2 regions of the Chryseobacterium sp. MDT2-18 genome follow, and region 1 is predicted to be linked to the other one. Evidence: riboswitches for the same ligand, from Rfam matches in the RefSeq annotation. Region 1 holds a riboswitch; the other holds the start of a gene.
The links. Region 1 has a riboswitch for cobalamin ahead of QF004_RS11840 (TonB-dependent siderophore receptor). Riboswitches for the same ligand answer to the same signal wherever they lie in the genome.

Region 2: it holds a riboswitch for cobalamin, as region 1 does, so the genes downstream of both, QF004_RS01825 (acyl-CoA thioesterase) here and QF004_RS11840 (TonB-dependent siderophore receptor) in region 1, are expected to answer to the same signal.

The regions. Positions count from the first base shown of each region.
Region 1 covers NZ_JAUSWQ010000012.1:16,580-21,927, reverse strand. The annotation lists gene QF004_RS11845 (CCA tRNA nucleotidyltransferase) at 1-1,162, shown strand, start outside; gene QF004_RS11840 (TonB-dependent siderophore receptor) at 1,458-3,365, opposite strand; cobalamin riboswitch at 3,463-3,657, opposite strand; gene ppk1 (polyphosphate kinase 1) at 3,673-5,348, opposite strand, start outside.
Region 2 covers NZ_JAUSWQ010000001.1:406,954-412,301, reverse strand. The annotation lists gene QF004_RS01835 (DNA translocase FtsK) at 1-1,284, opposite strand, end outside; gene QF004_RS01830 (hypothetical protein) at 1,522-1,755, shown strand; gene QF004_RS01825 (acyl-CoA thioesterase) at 1,790-2,200, opposite strand; cobalamin riboswitch at 2,286-2,418, opposite strand; gene QF004_RS01820 (hypothetical protein) at 2,507-2,800, shown strand; gene QF004_RS01815 (urocanate hydratase) at 2,967-4,952, shown strand; gene QF004_RS01810 (fasciclin domain-containing protein) at 5,234-5,348, shown strand, end outside.

The DNA.
Region 1 (5,348 bases):
AGGACTGGATTTGGAATTCGTAGGTGCCCGCAAAGAAAGTTATGCTGAGCATTCCCGAAAGCCTTCTGTAGAAACCGGGACTTTGGAAGACGACCAGAAACGCAGGGATTTTACCATTAATGCCTTGGCGATTTCTTTAAATAAAGAAAACTTCGGTGACCTGATCGATCCTTTTGACGGAATTAATGATATTAAGAAAAAAATCCTCCGTACTCCCCTTGAACCCAGCCAAACGTACTCAGACGATCCTTTGCGGATGATGCGCGCGATTCGGTTTGCATCCACCTTAAATTTCAAAATTGAAGAAAATTCTCTGAAAGCCATTCAGCAGGAAGCAGAAAGAATAAGAATTGTTTCGCTGGAACGCATCATGGTGGAATTCAATAAAATTATGCTTTCCGAAAAACCTTCTCTGGGGTTGAAATTAATGGAACAAACCGGTCTAATGCAACTCATCATTCCTGAACTTACCGCATTGAAAGGAATTGAAGAAGTAGAAGGACAAACGCACAAAGACAATTTCTGGCATACGCTGGAAGTCGTTGACAACATTTGCCAGAATACAGGAAATCTTTGGCTTCGCTGGGCAGCATTGCTCCACGATATCGGAAAAGCGCCAACCAAAAAATTTGTTGACGGAACGGGCTGGACTTTTCACGGCCACGAATTCTTAGGATCAAAAATGGTGAAAAATATTTTTTACCGGTTAAAACTTCCGCTCGGAGCCGACATGAAATATGTTCAGAAATTAGTGAAGTTATCCTCCAGACCCATTGCGCTGGTGGATGATGGAACTTCTGATTCGGCGCTGCGTAGACTTTTGTTTGATGCCGGCGAAGATCTGGAAGATTTATTTATTCTGAACAAAGCCGATATTACGACCAAGAATTCTTCAAAACAGGCAAAGTTTAAAAAGAATTTCGAATATGTTGCTTTGAAAATTAAAGAAGTTGAAGAAAAAGATCAGGTTCGGAATTTTCAGCCACCCATTTCAGGCGAGGAAATTATGGAAATGTTCAACATACAGCCCGGCAGAGAAATTGGGATTTTAAAAGAGAAAGTGAAAGAAGCCATTCTGGAAGGCGAAATCGGAAACGATAAAGAAGAAGCGAAAAGTTTCGTGATTCGCGAAGGGGAATTATTAGGATTAATTCTGCAATAAATTCTCTTTGTAAAAACAAAAAAAACTTTGCCAAAGTTTAAAATCTGTGGTAAAGTTTGTAGAACTGTTTTTTAGTCCGATAATTTTCTTCCCCCAGCCCTACAGGGTGGAAAATTCTCTCATGAAGTTATCAACAAAAAGACTTGGGCTCTAAATAAAAACATTGACCTCTTTGAAAATTGAAAATCCAACTCCCTTTAGAGATGGGAAATTTGGATTTTCAATTTTTTAGGATGGTATTAAACTTTGCCAAAGTTCGAAACTTTGGCAAAGTTGATTGAGGTCTTTTATCTGTTTAAAATTGATATTGAGCACCAACGGTATAATTTCTTCCCGTGGTATTAAAACCAATAACATCAACATAAGAAGTATTAAAAAGATTGCCGATATTTACAAAAGCATCAACGTTTTTAATGATATTCTGATTGATATTGAGGTTAAATAAATTGAAACTTTCTAACTCTACATTTTTGTTGGAAAAAGTAGTAGCGTCGTAATAAGCATCAGCTCTTTTCGATACAAATTGATGAGCGAAATTAATTTTTGTGGTCGAAAAAGGTGATACTTCAAGATAAGAATTTACCCTTTGTTTCGGTTGACGGAGCATGGTTTCTTCTTTTTCTTTTTCCACGAAACTGAAATTTCCGCCCAGTTTAAACATTTCGCTGAAACGATAATCTGCGGCGATTTCAAAACCTTTTACTTTATTGTCTCCTACATTTTTAAATTGCCCTGCATAGGTAACAAAATCAACTGTTTGATAAGCAAAAGCTTCTTTTTCCTGTCTTTGGAAAAGGCTTGCGGTAACATTCAGACTTCTGTCTTTTTTTCCGAAACTCAGATCGATTTCGTGTGAAGAGTTGAGTTCAGGTTTCAGGTCAGAATTCGGTAAAGTGTAAGGAAGCGAACCGTAGTTCTGGTAAAGAGTTGGGGCAATAAAAGCGGTCGCAAAGGAATATCCTACTTTGAAATAGGTGCTTTCCATTTCATGCAGATAAAACGGATTGATGTTGTACACGAAATGATTTCCAAATTTGGAATGATCGGTCATTCTGCTTCCAAGATCAAGATTTAAACCTTCATAATTGATGTTTGCCGTTGCGAAAACATCAAAATTATTGAGTTTGGTATCGTTCATAATCAAATCATCCTGCATCGAATTTCCACCCCATGGAAGAGATTTTGCGCCCAATTTTTGTGTCTCATATTGTAGTCCTACAATAAAACTGAAGTGATCAGAAAAGGTATAATGATTAAAAAGTTCTGAGAAAAAAGTTCTTCCAGAATAACTGAATTGGTCCTGGTAACCGTTTGAAACAAAGTTCTGTCCTAATCTTTCATTTCCGGAAAACCTTGTATTGAAGGTGATTTCACCTTTGTTGTATTTAAAGTTTGCATTTGCTCCGGCATAACTCTGCTCATCATTTCCCCGGTATTTTCCATCGGTGAAAGCGCCTTCATCATAATCGAACAAATGATGATTCCATCCTCCATTCAAATTAATCGTGAAATTATCAGTTTTAAAGCCAAAATTGGCATTAATATTTTGTTTTTCGAAACCGTCTTTATCGAAATTTTCGCCGGTAGCAGAAGAAAAACCTTCGGATTTTTCATTGAATCCGGAAATCTGATAATTGAACTGACTGAGTTTTCCGCGCAGTCCCAAGTTTTGCGCAAACGTATCATAAGAACCGGCTCTTGCGCCTAAAGTTCCCTGAATTTTGTCCACCGAAGAAAATTTAGTTTTAATATTGATGACCGAAACCGTAGCATTTGAACCGTACAACACAGAAGATGCTCCATTTAAAACCTCGATGCTTTCTACATTTTCTAAAGACAAAAGCCGAAGGTCAGCCGCGTTGTAATCATTTCCTGTAACGTCTTTCAAAGGGATTCCATCAATTAAAATTAAAACATTGGCGCTTTTCCCACCGCGGATTTTCATTGATTTTGGCTCCTGAGCGTTGTTGAAATTTCCTGTAATTTGAATTCCGGCTACTTGGTCGAGGACATCGTTTACATTTTGACCTTTGTATTTCTGAAGATCCTCCTGGGAAATCAGTTTTACATTTTTTCCGGTTTTGTAAAGTTGTTGTGGTGTTTTTGAAGCGATTGTTACTTCATCGATCGTGGTTTCCTGTTGGGCAATAATGTTTGAACTTACGACAAGCATTGCTCCAACCAGGATTAATTTTTTGTTCATAAAAAATAATTAGGTTAAAGATGACTTATCGGAAAAAATGCAGGTAAAAAAACAGAACTGAAAGTTCAGTAATTCACGACTCTTCCTCCGAAAGCGTTTAATAATAATACTTTCAGTAAGGTCTCCTGACTTTCACAAAACTGCACCTTCCCGATTGCTCAGTGGTTGTATCGCAGTTTCACTAATGGTGATTTACAGTTGCGGGGACAGTTTGTGATTCGCACACAATTCCCTTTTCTAAAAGCAGGGCAAAGGTATTGTTTATTTTTTATACCACGAAAACTTCTGAACATTCAGATTCTTATCCTTACTTTTCCTGCGATGTTTTATCTCTCAGATAATGGTAAGTTTCAATCTGCGACCGTATTTCTTTAGTGTCGGCTTTTACATATTCGTTCGCCATTTTCTTGTCGAGGATTCTGGCTTTTACATTGTCGCTCAGCTGAATTTCCAGTTGGTCTTTGATTTCTTTTTTTAGGTTTTTTTGAGTGATTTTTGCGGCGGCTTCAATCCGGTAATCCAGATTACGGGTCATCCAGTCGGCAGAGGAAATATAGACATCTTCATGACCTTTATTGTAAAAATACATGATGCGGGAATGTTCCAGATATTCATCAACGATGCTGATGGCCTGGATTTTCTGTTTGAAATCCTTCTGATTAATCGCGCAGTAAATCCCACGTACAATCATTTTGATCACGACTCCTACTTTTGCAGCCTCATAAAGTTTGGTAATTAAATCCCGGTCGCTCAGGGAATTGACTTTAATGATAATTAAAGTTTTTCTGCCGGATTTGGCTTCTTCAATTTCTTTCTCAATATGGTCAATGATTTTCTCGCGCATGAATTCCGGACAAACCACCAGATTTTTGCAGGATTTCAAAGCGGGAATCACGTCCTGTTTTGGTTTTTTCAGAACGGTAAATATTTTGTTGATGTCGGCCATAATTCCCCGGTCAGAAGTCATTATCAAATGGTCACCATAAATTTTTGCCGTTTTTTCATTGAAGTTTCCAGTACTTACAAAACCATACTGAAGGGTTTTATTGTTGGCTCTTTTTTTAATGACGCAAAGTTTCGCATGAACCTTTTTATTCGGAATCCCCGTTAAAACCTTCACGCCTTCCTGCTCCAGAATCTCTTTCCATTTCAGATTGTTTTCTTCATCGAATCTTGCGCGAAGTTCCAGCATCACCGTCACTTCCTTACCGTTTCTCACCGCATTAATTAAGGCATTGATGATTTTGGAATTGCTCGCTAACCGGTACGCCGTAATCTGAATTGACTTCACGTCGGGATCCATCGCAGATTCCCGCAACAGATCGATGACTGGAGTGTATTTGTGGTAGGGAAAAGTGAGCAGAATATCGGTTTTCTGAATCACATCGGTAATTCTTTTTCCTACCAGTTCAGGATGGTCAAAAGAGGTTCTTTCGACCGGTTTTTTATAGGTTTCAAAAACATCGGGGAACTCCATGAAATGCCGGAAATTATGAATTTTCCCGCCCGGAATAATGCTGTCTTTTTTTGTTAAATGAAGTTTTCTGATCAGGAATTCCAGCAGCGCTTTGTCCATTAATTTATCAAAAGTGAAACGCGTTGGTTTTCCTTTGCGCCGGGATTTTATTCCTTTTTCTATTTTCTCGGCGAGCGTGGTTTTGATGTCATTATCCAAATCGAATTCGGCATCTTTCGTTACTTTAAAACAGTGCGCTTCAAACTCTTCATAGCCGAAGTAAGAGAAAATGTGCGGCAGATTGTAAATGATAACGTCTTCTAACAACATGACATTTTTTTCGTTGGGGACGGCCGAAGGCAGTAAAACAAACCGTCCGACGATTCGCGACGGAATTTCGATAATCGCAAATTTGCTTTCGTACTGAAATTCTTTTTTCCGCATCGCCACTCCTAAGTAAAGAGATTTGTCCCTTAAATAGGGCATGGGTGAATTGTCATGCAATAAAATCGGGATGACATTGCTTT
Region 2 (5,348 bases), on a different contig from region 1:
CATAGAGGGGTTTTTTCTTGGAACTTCAATTCCGATCGTTCCTTTTCCAGGCATCGGGGCGATAATTCTAATTCCTAAGGCCGATAGATTCAAAGCAATATCGTCCTGAAGTTTTTTAATCGATGCTACACGAATTCCAGCTTCCGGAACGATTTCGTAAAGCGTAACAGTGGGTCCTATCGTCGCTTTAATTTCAGAAATTCCGACATTAAAGTTTTTCAATAAACCGACGATTTTATTTTTGTTCTCTTCTAATTCTTCTTTATTAACGGAGATTTCCTCATTGCCATAATCTCTTAATAAATCGATCGTTGGCATCTGGAATTTAGCGAGTTCCAGTCGATGGTCATAATAACCGTGTTTATCAACTAATTCCTGAGATTTGCGGTCACTTTCATCAATGATGTCAATAGTTTTTGCCACTTCAACTTTAAAATCAATATCATCATTTTTAGGAACATTCGGTTTTTCCGCTGTAGAAGCAGCTGGACTTAAAGTAACCGTTGTTTTTTCTTCAACCTCTTCAAACGAGGTTTGATTGGGAGTTTTAATGGTTTCAATTTCTTTATGAAGAACTTCCTGCTGCGGATTCACTTCGGTCACCGTAACATTCGGCGCATCCTGCTGAGCCTGTTCTTCCAATTCTTCATCAGCTTCAAAATTTTCTTCTGAACGCGGCATCATTCCTTTGACACGACCGATGGTGCTGTCATTTAAATTGCTCAGTTTTGCTTTAATACTGCTCGGACGAAGATTAAATTCCAGAATAAAATACAAACCCATACTTACTAAAATCACCATCCATAATCCTGCAGATCCGATAACAGCATTTAAAAAATCCATGATTTGGAATCCGTAAACGCCGCTCAAAACGCCGTCGCCTTTGGTGAGTGCGCCCATAAAAATAGGAAGCCAACAGATGAAAAACAAGGAATGACCAATGGTTTTCCACGGTTTGAAATAATTTTTTTTCAGAATCATCATTCCAAAAACGAAAAAGAGAAAAGCAACCAGAAATGCTGCAATACCGATGCTTTCAAAAATAAAAATATTGCCGAGCCAATCACCGATTTTTCCAAAGATGTTCGACGATTTGATGGTTTTATCCAACATGGTTCCAGCTTGGCTTTGATCCGCTTTCCAGTTCATTAAATAAGAAATGAACGACAGGGCAGCGACTACCGAAAACACGAGAAATAAAATACCGAAAAATATGCGCGGTTTAGAAAGGGTTTTGTTTTGGTCTGCCAGTTTTGGGGTGGTTTTTTTTTTGTCTTTTTCCATAATATCAATCAGGGCAAATTTAATAATAAAAATTAAGAATTATTTGGGAATGATAAAGATTTTTTTTACCGTTTTCTAATGATGCGGAAGAAAAAATTCCATTTAATAAAAAAGATGTTTCACTTTAAAACTCGGTACTGATATTCTTCATTCCTTACATTTTATTGCAGAAGATACAGTTTCATTTCGGAATACTATTTGTTTAAGAATGTCCAATCCCATTATAAACCTTCTATCATGAAAAACAAAGATAAAGATACCGACAAAAAAGACAGCAGAATCATCAAAATTCCTGGTATTGACGATCGGGTGATTCGAAACGAAAGCGACAAAAAAGACGAAATAATTATCAATGACCGTCCTCTGCAAGCGGAAAACGCAGTTCCTCCCAAAGCCTGGAAAAATCAGGAAAAAGCATACGGTGATGCTTGGGAAAAAAATAAAAATCAAATGCTTGATGACGATTTATAACATCAAAAAATCCACTTCATCGTGGATTTTTTATTTATAATTGGTTCGTCGTTTCTTCTCTTTCAAAGATTTTCACAGGTTTTTTGTCAGGACCGATAGCGACCAAAGTAAAATCGCCGGAAACCGCTTTTTCCCTTATTTCATCGTACATCTGTTCCACATAAACCTCGATATTCACTTTTAAACTGGAGTTTCCCACATATTTTACCCGGCCGATAAGTTCTACCAAAGTATCTGCGGGAATAGGTTTTTTGAAATCGATTCGGTCGCAACTTACCGTTACAAAAGATTTTCTGGCAAATCGGGTAGCGGTCATAAAAGCGACTTCATCCATCATTTCCATCACCGTTCCGCCAAACATGGTATTATGATGATTCGTAATATTGGGAAAAACGACTTTGAAAACTTTTGTTTCGGAATTTTGGATTTTTTCTTCGTAGTTCATTGTTATTGAATTAAAACATTAATAATTGAAATGAACAGAAAAAGCTGAACGAATGGTCCGTTGAATTTTCTGCTTCAAATCGCGAAAGCATTTGTAATTTCAAAGTAGGGATCTGACTTTCCGACAGCGGATTACAGTTGCGCGACAGTTCGTGATTTGCACACGATTCACCTGTTTCATTGAAATATCAAGCGCAAATATAGATTTTTTTCAATTATTAAAAGGATTACGTTTTTTTGAAGCTGTCTTTTTTCAAAGAAATTGGAATCATTTTTGTCGCAGTATAATTACACCAAATCTTATATTATGAAACCGCAGAATAACACGCATGAACAAAAAGAAAAGCTGGAGCAGATGAACTACGATCCTGAAAATGATATTTTCAATCAGGAAGAACATATTTCGCTGGACGGAAACGGAAATCCAATTAGCGCCGAATCAACCGAAGAAAGTGATTTAGACGAAAATTTGGATGTCCCCGGTGCAAGCGCCGATGATGAGATGGAAGAAATTGGCTCTGAAGATGAAGAAAATAATTATTACAGTCGAAGCGATAATGAAGATGATCACGAAGAAGAAAATGAAGATCTTTTGTCGTAATTAATACAGCCTTACTACAAAAAGTAAGGTTTTTTTAATTTTTAAATTGAAATAAAAGTTCCTCTTTTTACAGACCGGAACTTTTTTCATATTTCTTTGCTTTGTATTTTCTAATTTGAATATCTTTAAAACTTCGAATAATCAACTTACAACTTTGAATATTAAAATGACTTTTAAAGAACAGATTCAACAGGGGATTCCCAGCGAACTTCCACAACCAAAACCCTACGAAACCGAAATCAACCACGCGCCAAAACGGAAAGAAATTCTTTCTGACGAAGAAAAAAAACTCGCTCTGAAAAACGCTTTGCGTTATTTCGAACCCAAATTTCATGCAGAATTGTTGCCCGAATTTAAAGAGGAATTAGAAAAATACGGCAGGATTTATATGTATCGTTTCCGTCCGGATTATGAAATGAAAGCGAGAAATATTGCAGAATATCCGGGAAAATCGGAGCAGGCAAAATCGATTATGTTAATGATTCAGAACAATTTGGATTACGCAGTTGCCCAACATCCTCACGAACTTATTACTTATGGTGGAAATGGAGCGGTTTTCCAAAACTGGGCGCAATATCTTTTGACAATGAAATATCTGTCAGAAATGACCGATGAACAGACTTTAACGATGTATTCCGGTCATCCGATGGGACTGTTTCCTTCACACAAAGATGCTCCGAGAGTGGTCGTAACCAATGGAATGGTGATTCCGAATTATTCAAAACCGGATGATTGGGAGAAAATGAATGCCTTAGGCGTTTCGCAATATGGACAAATGACCGCCGGAAGTTATATGTATATCGGTCCACAGGGAATTGTGCACGGAACGACAATTACGGTTTTGAATGCTTTTAGAAAAATTAAAAAAGAACCGAAAGGCGGATTGTTTATTACGTCAGGTTTGGGCGGAATGAGCGGTGCACAACCGAAAGCGGGAAATATTGCCGGCTGTATTACGGTGTGCGCAGAAGTCAATCCGAAAATCACCAAGATCCGTCATGAGCAAAAGTGGATTGATGAAATTCATGAAAACCTGAATGAATTGGTGGAAAGAGTAAAAAAAGCACAAGAAAACAAAGAGACCGTTTCTCTGGCCTATCTTGGAAATGTCGTTGAAGTATGGGAGAAATTTGACCGTGAAAATTTAAAAATAGATATCGGCTCTGACCAGACTTCTCTGCATAATCCCTGGGCTGGAGGATATTATCCGGTCGGAATTTCCTTTGAAGAATCCAATAAAATGATGGCGGAAAATCCTGGTTTATTCAAAGAAAAAGTGCAGGAAAGTTTACGGAGACATGCTGCTGCAATCAATAAACATACAGAAAAAGGGACCTATTTCTTCGATTATGGAAATGCTTTTTTACTGGAAGCAAGCAGAGCGGGTGCTGATGTAATGTCTGATCATCCAACTTTGGGAAGAGAGTTTAAATATCCAAGTTATGTTCAGGATATTATGGGACCGATGTGTTTCGATTACGGTTTTGGCCCGTTCCGCTGGGTTTGCGCAAGTGGTAAACCGGAAGATCTGCAAAAGACCGATGAAATTGCCTGCACAGTTTTAGAAGAAATCATGAAAAATTCCCCAGCAGAAATTCAACAGCAGATGCAGGATAATATAAAGTGGATCAAGGGAGCTCAGGAAAATAAACTCGTCGTTGGATCGCAGGCAAGAATTCTTTATGCCGATGCTGAAGGTCGGATGAAAATTGCCGAAGCCTTTAATAAAGCCATTAGAAATAATGAAATTGGACCGGTCGTTTTAGGCAGGGATCATCATGATGTTTCAGGAACGGATTCTCCATACCGTGAAACTTCCAATATCTATGATGGGTCCCGATTCACGGCAGATATGGCGATTCAGAATGTGATTGGCGACAGTTTCCGCGGTGCAACTTGGGTGAGTATTCACAATGGCGGCGGCGTTGGTTGGGGTGAAGTGATCAACGGTGGTTTCGGGATGTTGCTTGACGGAAGCGAAGATGCAGACCGCAGATTAAAATCAATGCTTTTCTGGGACGTGAACAACGGAATTTCCCGAAGAAGCTGGGCAAGAAATGAAGGTGCCATTTTCGCCATTAAAAGAGCGATGGAAATTGAACCCAACCTGAAAGTAACATTGCCAAATCAAGTTGATGAGAATCTACTTTAAAATTAAAATCAGTTTCGCATGAATTAAAAAAAAGCGATTATTTTCAAAGGAACGTTTCTTTTTTTTAATGAAATCATTGAAGATAAAGTGTTTTAAAAAGATCATACATTTTTAATACAAAAAATTTCCATACGATGAACCCTGCAACATTTGCGGGGTTTATTTTTAGATCGGTTGTATTCGATAGATTTTGTAAATAAAACCAATTAGTATTATATCTTGCTATTTTTAATTTAATAGTAAAATATTTTCCTAGATTTGAATAATAAAAATTTACAATTATGAAAAATATATTTAAAATCCTTTCGGCACTTTTCCTTATTGGAATAACGTCGATCGCCTGTAAGGAAAACGAGGATGAACCGGTAATGAGTCAAACAGTTTACGCCATCGCAT